DNA from 2 places in the Paenibacillus sp. J22P90 genome. Region 2 is predicted to be linked to the other one. Evidence: riboswitches for the same ligand, from Rfam matches in the RefSeq annotation. Region 2 holds a riboswitch; the other holds the start of a gene.
What was found. A riboswitch is a leader RNA that binds a small molecule or an ion and turns the genes downstream of it on or off. The one in region 2 is predicted to bind cobalamin.
Positions count from the first base shown of each region.

Region 1: linked by a shared signal. The riboswitch ahead of AC58UX_RS28375 (S-layer homology domain-containing protein) and the one ahead of metE (5-methyltetrahydropteroyltriglutamate--homocysteine S-methyltransferase) in region 2 are both predicted to bind cobalamin.

Region 1 is NZ_JCAUAY010000012.1:24,126-29,867, reverse strand. Features, by position in the region: gene AC58UX_RS28375 (S-layer homology domain-containing protein) at 1-2,030, opposite strand, end outside; cobalamin riboswitch at 2,181-2,375, opposite strand; gene AC58UX_RS28370 (hypothetical protein) at 2,516-2,797, opposite strand; gene AC58UX_RS28365 (MBL fold metallo-hydrolase) at 3,357-3,980, opposite strand; gene AC58UX_RS28360 (thioredoxin family protein) at 3,999-4,565, opposite strand; gene uptA (undecaprenyl phosphate transporter UptA) at 4,644-5,243, opposite strand; gene AC58UX_RS28350 (LysR family transcriptional regulator) at 5,345-5,742, opposite strand, start outside.
Region 2 is NZ_JCAUAY010000001.1:76,869-82,610, forward strand. Features, by position in the region: gene asnB (asparagine synthase (glutamine-hydrolyzing)) at 1-557, opposite strand, end outside; gene AC58UX_RS00345 (DUF4023 family protein) at 749-862, shown strand; gene AC58UX_RS00350 (hypothetical protein) at 1,015-1,146, shown strand; gene metE (5-methyltetrahydropteroyltriglutamate--homocysteine S-methyltransferase) at 1,190-3,490, opposite strand; cobalamin riboswitch at 3,641-3,838, opposite strand; gene AC58UX_RS00360 (response regulator) at 4,107-5,742, shown strand, end outside.

The DNA.
Region 1 (5,742 bases), on a different contig from region 2:
TTCGGAATGGCGCTATAATTCCCGCTTTCATCAATGAAACCGGCGTTTTTATCCCCCATCCCTTTCAACTTCAGGGTAACGTGTTGATTAAACTGAATGCGGCTATCACCGCCGACTTTAATGCGCGAATCGATGCTGTCTAGCTTACTACCACCAACGGTTAGAGCACCATTCACTTTATTGGCAACGGAATTATCGGTTGTGCTAAGTACTCTCGGCAGCTCAATCTCATTGTTCCACGCTGAAGTCACCCGTGTAAAAGCAGGTATCTCCAACTCCGTAGTGCCTCGTTTGGCAATGATCTCTGGCAATGCGACCGTCGTAAACGAAAGGGTAATTTTGTTCGTCGCTTGATCATTAGCATCCGTCGAGAAAGATACATTGGACTCATTAGCGCCCACATTGACAGTTTGATCACCCGTCGTGCTCACGTTATGGATGGTCAGCGCATTACTTTCCGAATTACTGACCAGTGCGGCTGGCAGTGCTTTGAGCGTTAGGGTTCCTTTTTGACCTTGCCCCGCAAACGTAACGACAAGATCTTGATGATTGCTTGCTTGAGCTATATTGGCGATCGACAAGCCTGTGGTGCCAGGATCAAAGCTCCAATTCGTTGCCACATCAGCCCCAAGCGTAAACGTATCACCAACTAGTTTGATTTGTAAGCTAGGATTCAGCGTACCGATATTCGTATTCAAAGCAACCGAAATGGATGGCCAACGACCATAGTAAAATTTAACGACATCGTCGTCTTTTAAAATGTAATCCGCAGCGCTGACGAATGGTGAAACCCCATTCACCTCATACATCCAGCCATCATACCCGCCAAGACTTCCTTCTGATTGACCTGCTACTGAGGAAAGATAGGCACCATAGCTGCTATCTTGAATGACGTAGTCGATATTTGCCTTCTCTAACGTTTGTTTCAAGGCATCCATGGCCGTCCCAAAACGTCCATATGCGGAAGCCGTTACCGTTTGCTGTGCATAAATAGGAGCATCTATGCCTTGAACACTTAACTGAACAGTCGTTACATTGGCTTTATCCGCCAAACGCTGCCAAACAGACTTGTTATGCTGAATATCCGTTAACGCGATTAATATTTGCTCTGTTGCCATTAGATTTTGGGTTGGCGGCGTTACTTTCCAAGAAAATGATCCAGTAGGCAGCTGGAAGCTATAAACGGCATCAACAACCGTGTGTTCATTGATCCAACTTGCGGACCGCATGTCTTCTCCAACAGCGACCAAGCCTGATACAGAAGTAGCCAAACTGTTCGAATTATCGCCGTATCCCCACGGACCTGTTGATTCAAACCCGCCGTTAGCAAGTTGCCGTTGCTTCAACAACGCTTTAGCGCGACCAATAGCTGTGACTGCAGCGCTATTCGACTGATAATTGCCTAGCGCCAATAAGGCCATGCCTGTTATATCCGTATCCGAATGCGTCCCTGATAAAGCAAATCCACCATCTGTTAATTGCTTGCTTAACAAAAAGCTCAACGCTTTATCTTTGGCTGCTTGATTCCAAGTACCTACATTGTGCTTTAATTTCTCTCCCGTATCCAAGGCAAGCATGGCAAATATATGTTTATTGATGCTGCCAATGGCACCCGTTGAAGCATTTTGTTGTGCGGCCAGCTCAGCGTATAGATTCCTCTTGGTTTCCCAAGCTATGGACGGATTGCGATCCATCGTCAATAAGCCGAATATTTTTTGAATATGATCCGTTCCACCTGCATTTGCCAAAAATCCCGGATCTACTTTTTCCCACGAAGGAAGGTTCCATCTCCCATTATGCAAATTTTCCCCAGCACCCCATAGCGCAACCATTTGCCACCAGGAAGCAAGATTCGTGCCGTTTTGTTGATAGTAACGGACAGTATCCGAGATAATCGTATTCAATTTCGTAGTTTGATCTGATTCAGCTGCTCTAGCAGCCTGTGGAACAAGTATTAAAATGATAAGTGCAAAACTAAGTAAGGCTGAAATCCCTTTTTTCATCAAACGAAACAAACCAATCACCTTCATCTTTCTTAAAAAAGTTGGACAAACAAAAAAAACACCTTTCTCTGAGTAACAGAAGAAAGATGTCCTTGTAAAAAACGTGTTAATCCAACGACTAACCGTTATTTTTGGTAAATGCAAAGAAACATCTTCCTCCCATCCTCGTGAGAAAAAAATAAAAATACTTATTAGGCAGGTCTCCTGGCTTCGCTTCATCGCATGTACAATCTCCTTCCCATCGAGTGACCGAAAGTGGATATGATTGTATGCTCAGCGTTACAGTGGCGGGACCGCATCGGACTTCAACCGAACTTCCCTATTAAGCTTCCGCTAGATTCAGCAGAAAGCACCTTATAAGCTAGTTTATGAAATTGTCTGTAATCATGACGAATTGTACATGACTTCCTCGCAATAAACAATCCTTTTTTTTCTCAACAAAAAAAGGCAACCCCTCCAAGGCCCATGGCCCCGCGGGATTACCTTCCTCTTTTACCCGTGCAATCTGCAAATTAATATTTACAAATACCACGCGTAATGATAACTAGCAAAATGAAAAGTACTAGGATACTAGCAGCCGTATTGTTTTTCGGAGGACAAGCGACTGCTTGCGTGTGAACTGGTTTTGGGAATACAAATTCAGTTTGTTGGTAGGACGCGTGCAGGTGGATATTGTGTGCTGGTTGCTGCATGATCGGCGCTGGAGCTGGAAGTGGAGTCGGCATTGGCATTGGCATCGGGGTAGGCATAGGCATTGGTTGCATTGGGTAATTCGGAACTTTTATATGTTCCATGAGAAATGCACCTCCTTCATATTTTCCCTTAAGGGACTTTCACGTGAATAAACAGTTTAAACAGGATTGTTATTGTTGAGGTTGGGTGAATAGCTTACAACATCAGTCTATGGGGAACCACCTACGTTGCACACGGTAAACACCCAGTTACCACATAAATTGGGTGGGTGTCATGGGCGAACGAGCATACATGCCGACCATCCAGCACAAAAAAAGGGACCCTCCCGCAATGAATATAGCTGGGGCCTCCCTTGCATGCAGCTGGGAAGGCTGCACAAATGCAAATAGGCAACCTTTTTCAGCGGCTGAACCGCTCGATCTAAAATAAATGCAAATAGGCATCAATTTCCGCCGTCATGCCTCTTCTGAGCACCTTTTCGGCCCAAAAGGTTGCACTCTCGCAATTATTTCTCTCCATTTCGCTGTTTTCCTCGAAAATAAGTGCCTTTTAGCATCTTTGACCGCTTACACGGACATTTCAAACCTAGTTTCCTAATTTCAGCTGAACGCCCTCTCAAAAAAAAACCGCCCCCTATCAGAGGGAGCAGTCCTAAAGACCTTACACGTATGGGTTATTCTCACGCTCAAAACCAATCGTTGTTTTCGCGCCGTGCCCCGAGTAGACGATCACCTCGTCATCCAGCAGGAACAGCTTGTCCTGGATGGAATCGAGCAGCGTATTGTGGTTGCCACCGGGCAGGTCGGTACGACCGACCGACAGCTTAAACAACACGTCACCGCTGAACAGGTGATTCTCGTACAAGAAGCTCACACTGCCCGGCGAGTGGCCCGGGGTGTGGAACACTTTGAGCTGGATGCCCAGAAACTCAAGCGTCTGCCCCTCATCCAGCGAGAATTCCGCAGGATCGGTCTCAATCAGAGCGCCAAGATCTGGCCAGCGTGCGGAGCCGTTTTTCTTCGGATTCGTCAGCCAATCAGCTTCCAAGTCGTGAATATACACGGGGCAGTTCTTGAGCTTGCGAATCTCATCCACACCACCGATGTGATCAAAATGCGCATGCGTCAGCAGAATCGCCACGATATCCATGTCGGCGATCTTTTTGATCAGCGACTTGGGATTCATGCCTGGATCGATAATAATGCCTTGATTTGTCTCTGGATTCGACAGCAAGTACGCATTCGTCTGCACCGGCCCCAGGACAAAGGATTGAATGTTAATCATCGTAATGCCACCTTCACCTTAGAACGACTCGATCAATGAACGAAGTTCCTTCACAATAACGGCATGGTATCCGTTACCTTCGCCATATTGACGGCCCATTTCGGCTCTGGCTACTTGAATTTTTTCGCTATAATCAGCTGCATCGCGATCTGGATTTTCTTTTTTGAATTGCGTCATAACCGCTTGTACATGCTTCGGACGAGGACCCCAGTGTCCAAGCACAAAACCGCCTGTATCTGTGAAAATAACGATCGGAATCGCACGTCCGCCGCCTGTTAGGAACTGATCGATCACATCATAATTTTGCTCGATGATGAGAACTTCTGTCGGCACGCCGCTATTTTCCAAAGCTTTGAAAACAACAGGCACATTGCGAACAACGTCTCCGCACCAGTCAGCAGCAACAATCAAGCAACGAAGATCATCGCGATTATTGAGGGATTCGAAATATTCCTTATCCTCTTCATTGTCCCAAGCGAAACCATCGTAATACGCTAGGAATTGTTCTTGATTTTTCGTCATACCATCGATAAACTGTTGTGGCTTCAAGCCTGTGCGCAGCATACTAGCAAGATTCGTACTCATTGATTTCATCCTCCCAGGAAAGTCCATATTCTCTCATTCATTGTAACAAAAGCAAACGAAACCGCCAAATCGAGATTCCTAGACTTTCGTTTTTCTTTTCAAATAAAATTGATAGCCCGCATACAAAATCGTCAACACGACCGCTGCGACAATTAAAGGTTTAATATAAGGCCCCGCGTACTCGCCGATCGTCTCCCAGTTGTCTTTCAATTTCATGCCCAAATAAATATACAAAAAAGAGTAAGGAATAAGCGCAAGCCCCGTGTACAGGGTGAATTTGCCTAGTGGCATTTTCGCCATTCCACCTGGCAATGAGATCGCATGACGTACAATCGGAATAAATCTCGCTGTAAAAATCATGCCCGTCCCATACCGGTTAAACCAGCTTTCCGCTACATCAATATGATGCTTGCTGATCAGTAAGTATTTTCCATACTTCTCCAGAAATGGTCTACCACCGTAGCGCCCAATCCAATACAGAACAACTTGAGCCAACGTCCCCCCGACGACCGCACAAAGCATACCACCCACGAAGTTAATTTGTCCCTTGGACACAAGATACCCTGCATAAGCTAAAAGCAATTCATTCGGAATGACCTCCAGCATTAACCCAAGGAAAATCCCCCAGTACCCCAAGCCTTCCAAATATACCAAAACACTTTGAATCAAATCATGCATGCGTAACCCTCTCTTCGCTTTGCTTTCGATCTTTTATCCATCTAAATCGCTTAATGCTACATGTAAAATAATCTCATCCACATTCTATCATAGACAGGCTCTCATCCACTACTTGTATACAACTCTCCTCTAAAATATGCCACAATGTGCGATTTACAGGCCTCTACAGGTGCGCTGAGCTCTTTGCCTGCACGGTGAATCAATCCATGCTCTAACGGGATCGGTTTCTCCGTACTCACTCGCAGCAGTCTGCCCGAAGCAAGCTCATTCTCTACGGAAGTGACAGGCAGCAAAGAGAGCCCCATGCCGCACATCATCGTCTGTTTGAGCATTTCCGTGCTATCGAAGGCCATTTCGGTAAAAGTAGCAATCCCCTTGTCCGTCATCAGTACCTGCGAAGCCAATGACTGATAGATACAGCGGCTGCCGAAGCCGATAACCTGCGTATTAGCAACAGCTTCCCAGCCTTCCAGCTCAATTCGCTCCACCAATGAGGGCG
Region 2 (5,742 bases):
AATATTTCAGCGAACCCTTCAGCGCCGACCTCTGCTTTGAAATCAGGGTGAGCCAATATGGATTTTGGTTCAGAGCCGAACAATAACACACTATCCTGATGGGAATAAAAAAGCGGCTTAACGCCGAGTCGATCCCTCACGAGTGTTAGCGACTGCTCTTGGTCATTCCAGGCAGCAAAAGCAAAGATGCCGTTCAGGCGGTCAATACATGCTTTTCCCCACTCGATAAAAGCGACCAGCAGCACTTCCGTATCGCATGTCGTCCGAAAATGATGACCGCGGAGCTCGAGCTCCTTTTTTAACTCAGGGGCATTATAAAGTTCGCCATTATATACGATAGTATACGTATAGTCGCCTTGTTTACGGACCATCGGCTGAGCGCCGTTCTCCGGGTCCATCACACTTAGACGTCGATGTCCGAGGGCACAATGCTGTGAAATCCACGTACCTGAAGCATCAGGTCCGCGCAGTTGGAGCGTTTCCGTCATATTTTCTAGAATGGACGGGTACCCGGTCAAGTCTTTCCGCCAATCTATCCAACCCGTTATTCCGCACATAGACGTTCCTTCCTTTCTTCTAAAGAGAGCATAATGATAAAGGGTATGCACAAGGAAGGTATTAAATGTCTGTCCAGAAACCGGGGAGAGCAAGCGGGACGTGGTTTTTGTATAGATTGGGTGTTTAAATTTCGAGCCGCCGTGACATTCTAAAGGGGTAATGCCATTCTTTCTTCAGGAGGCGAGTGCTCATGGATAGTCATTTCATTAGCAAACTGCACGAGAAGCAGAGGAAAGCCGAGAAGAATAAAAGGACACAAGGTGACGGTCATACAGGCAAAAACTTGCCTCACAAGATGCACTAACGTCTCATGGCATGAGCAAGAGCCTGCAGGATTGATCCTGCAGGCTTTTTGTTTAAATATATTTTGGCTGAGAATAACATCCAGCATATTCAGCGCATTAACCCACCATACTAATGTAGCGTTCATTCTAAGAGTAGAAGGAGTTGCTTTTCATGGGTAAGAAAAAAGGTATGGATCAGAAAACACAAAGCACCATCGACCACTCGAAGCAATCATCACGTATTCAATCGAATCTGGATTCAACGGAGCCAGGTCACCATCAGCCGAACAGGCCATCTGTGTAAAATGTACAACCCCTTGCTCGCGAATACAGCAAGGGGATCCCCCCTAAGAAACTGTCAATTCCCTGCGACTTTCTCTAAACAGTTCAGCAGCCTCAACCATCACTCTCAGCGCAGCAATGGTCTCTTCTTTTCCTCGCGTTTTCAAACCGCAGTCTGGGTTAATCCAGAACAACTCCGGCTCTAGCACCTTCAGCGCGCGCTCAATCATTTCAACCATTTCCGTAACAGAAGGTACTCGCGGACTGTGAATGTCATACACCCCAAGCCCAATTCCTTGATCATACGTATGCTCTTCAAAGCTGTGAATTAGCTCACCGTGACTGCGTGAGGTTTCGATCGAAATGACGTCAGCGTCTAACGCGCGAATGGCGTCAATGATGTCGTGGAACTCACAATAGCACATGTGCGTGTGAATTTGCGTCCCATCGCCGACAGTCGCTGTGGATAAGCGGAATGCCAGAACAGCCCAGTCGAGATAGGCTTGCCAGTCTCTTTTTTTCAACGGTAGACCTTCTCGTAGAGCTGGCTCATCCACTTGAATCATTTCGATGCCCGCTTGCTCTAATGCTTCTACTTCTTGGCGTAGAGCTAGTGCGATTTGGTAGGCAACCTGTTCACGTGAAATATCGCTGCGTACGAACGACCAATTTAGAATCGTAATTGGCCCAGTCAACATGCCTTTTACCGGCTTTGTGGTGAGGGATTGGGCAAACTTCGTTTCTTTGACCGTCATCTCTTGCACGAATTCCACATCGCCAAAAATAACAGGTGGTTTCACGCAACGTGAACCATAGGACTGTACCCATCCGTTCGACGTAAAGGCAAACCCATCCAGCTTCTCACCGAAAAACTCAACCATATCCGTGCGCTCAAATTCCCCATGCACGAGCACATCAAGTCCAAGCTCATCTTGTAGTGTAATCCATTCTGTAATTTGATCTTGAATGAACGAGGCATATTGCTCAGGCGTCCATTCGCCGCTGCGCCAATTTTTACGAGCGTTACGAACCTCTGCCGTCTGTGGAAAGGATCCAATCGTTGTCGTCGGCAAGAAAGGCAGCTGCCACTTAGCTGCTTGAAGGCCTCGGCGTGTCGTGAAGCTACTATTTCTGCTTGAAGGCTGCTGACCGATCTTCGCGATCGCTTGATGGACGGCTTCTTTGTTTCGATAGGATGAGGCGTTAAGCTTAGCGATCGCTGTCTGGTTAATATCCAGTTCCAATTGAATGGAATCTTGGCCGTCCCGAATGGCTTTGGTCAAGATCGCAAGCTCACTCAGCTTTTCTTCTGCAAATGCTAGAGCATCCCGCAGCACAGGCTCAAGCTTACTTTCTTTGCGCCTCGATACAGGTACATGCAGTAAGCTGGATGAAGGCTGCAGCAGCATACGCTCGTAAGGAACGATGGCTTCTAACTTGGCTAGGAATGAAAGCTGCTCACTTAAATCTGTCCCCCAAATATTGCGTCCATCCAAAATACCAACCCCAAGCACTTTATCCGCAGGGAATCCATACGTTTGGAGATGGCTCCAGTTGAGCTCAAACCCGTGGATGAAGTCTAACCCGATGCCATGAACGGGAAGGGCGATAAGATCTGGATAGTGGTCTACTGCGTCAAAATACGTTTGGATGATGACTTTAAGCGCTGGAGCGGCTGCGGCAAGCGTGGTATAGATATGTTTTACACGATCGATATCTTCTGAACTCAGCGACTGAACCAGGATAGGCTCATCCACCTGCACCCACTCAACACCTTCCTCCACCAGCTCAGTCAAAATACGTGAATAAAGCGGTAGAAATAACGTGATTAGACGATCGATTTCTTCTGGTTTATATCCCTTAGCCAGCTTGAGGAAGGTAAATAGGCCGAGGATAACAGGCTTGCCTTGAATGCCCAGCTTATTCTTAGCTTTTCGGTACGCTTCAAGCGGTTTATTTACCGTCAGCTGAGGCTGAATGTCTTGTAATTCCGGAACAATGTAATGGTAGTTGGTGTTAAACCATTTGGTCATCTCACAAGCGGTTGCACCTTGGCTGCCTCGGGCCATCGCATAATAGGTGGCAAGCGGCACTTCGCCGCCTTCATAGTCAAAACGCTTCGGCACTAATCCGAACATCGTGGAAGTATCCAAGACATGATCATACAGACTGAAATCTCCTACAGGAATAAGGTCGATGCCTTTCTCTTGCTGAAGACGCAGATTATGAAGTCGGATCTCCTCAATTTGTTTTGTAAACTCTTGCTCATCTAGTTTGCCGGCCCAGAAAGCCTCCAGCGCTTTTTTCCACTCGCGGTTCTCGCCAATTCTTGGATATCCTAAATTGCTATTTATCAGTGCACACATGGGGAAGCCTCCTCAAATTTTACTTGCATACGAATCTCGGAAAATCAAAAAAGGGCATCTCCAACCTTAATAAAAAAGGTTAAAGATACCCTGTGTATGTGTATACAGTGTTTGCGATCTCTAACACCTCCCTATCTCCCGTAGGTAAAGCAGTGCTGTCAGAATTAGGCAGGTCTCCTGGCTTCAGAATCTTCATCAAACGCTTGCCTTCCCAATCTTTCGATCAGTGGCGCTTTAAGCGTTGACTCCTCTGTTACAGTGGCGGGACCGCGTCGGCATTGCACCGAACTTCCCTTTTAAGCTCTAGCCGATGTGGCTGACCAGAGCACCTATTCCCAATATGCAATTGTGATTACTATACATGATCCCCTAGGATCATGCAAAGGTTTTTCTTCACTTTTCGTACGTTTTTGCCGAAGTAATATACATTATCCCTTGAAAGAAGCTCGGTTTTAACCTTTCAAAGGTTATCGAATTTGATGGTAAATCATGCTAATATAGTAGGCGAAGTTCGGAAACGCTAACGTTCATGGACGATCACAAACATCAGGAAGAATGCAAATGACTCAAGTGATAGGCAATCACGTTAAGCTTGAGGAAAAAGGTGGAATCAGGCTTGGAAGAGTTGATGATGGATGACTATAGTCGTGCCAATATAAGTTTGGAATTTGAATCCAGAAAGCAGTATCTGGACGAATTGCGGATGCAATTAGACGCGTTAAATCTAAATTTACATGATGTGAAACCCGATGATCAGCTAGATCAAGCTAGAGAATGGTATCGGGTTAGTCATACGATGAAAGGCACAGCTCCTATTCTCGGAATGGTACGCCTTGGGGGGCTTGCTGCTCAGGTTGCCGACTGCTGGGAATGGAGCTATGAAGTAAGTGTTTTAGATAAAGGCAACATTCAAAATAGGTTTCAAGATTGTGTATTGGCCACGCGACCTCTGATGAATGAGCTTGAGATGGAGTATGAAATTAACTGCCAAGAGTTACGAATGGAACAAACACAAGATCAGTTTAGGGAAGCCCTTCCCGTGCATCTTCGCGGCAGCAGGCTGCTGATTGTGGAGGATGATGGCGTTTTAAGGGCTTATTTGTCTCGTAAACTCAGGTTGGAAGGCTATCTAGTCGACGAAGCATCGGATGTGGATTCAGCGATTAAGCTGCTTAGAGGAAATGATTATCAATTAATTACGATTGATCTGATGATGTACCCTTACAGCGGTTATGAGATTTTTGAGGTTTTAAAAGAAGATCCCATGATCAAATGGCTTCCCATGCTGGTGCTGTCAGGGCGCAACGAAATGAAAGATGTGACCCAATGCTTTCGACTAGGGGCAGATGATTATGTCACCAAACCTTTTCGCTATGAAGAATTAAGCGCACGTATTCAGCGGCTAATTCTACGGCATAAAGAGTTTGCACTCATGGCGTTTAGCGATCCGTTGACAGGCATTCATAATCGGCGGTATTTTGACCTGCAGCTCCAAGTCGAAGTGAATCGTGCACAGAAATATGGTGAACCTTTAACCATGGTTATGCTCGATATCGATTTCTTCAAAAAAGTTAACGATAATTATGGCCACCCAGTTGGTGACCTTGTTCTTCAGAGCTTTGGCTGCTTGCTGCAGAATAGCTTGCGTGCTACGGATATTCTTGCGCGTATGGGCGGCGAAGAGTTTGGTGTCATCATGCCGAGAACTACGGATATGGAAGCGGAAAAAGTAATTAAAAGCATCCTCGAGCGGGTCCGAAACGAACCAGTTGCCAACAGTGAAAATGCGGAATACTTCATCACCTTTTCTGCCGGCATTGCGCCTTGGATGGCCAGCAAGTCGATTCAGCAGTGGCATCAAATCGTAGATTATGCCTTGTATAAAGCCAAGCGAACAGGAAGGAACCGCATAGCCGTGACATCCTTCGGAGCAGCAGAAAAGCAGCAAATCGTGACTGACGAGCCTGTCCAGCAGTCGAAGACGATATTGGTTGTTGACGATGATCGGACGATTCGTACGATGATCGCAGATCGGTTTAGAAAAGAGCCGTACAGGCTTATTGAAGCTGCAGATGGGGAGTCGGCGTATCAGATCTTGATTGAACAGCAGCCAGATATGTGCATCTTGGACTGCATTATGCCGGGAATGAGCGGCTTCGACGTTCTTGAACGTATGCAGCATGAAGGGACACGTCCAGCCAAAACCAAGATCATGCTGCTTTCTGGCAGACAGAAAGATGAAGATGTAAAGA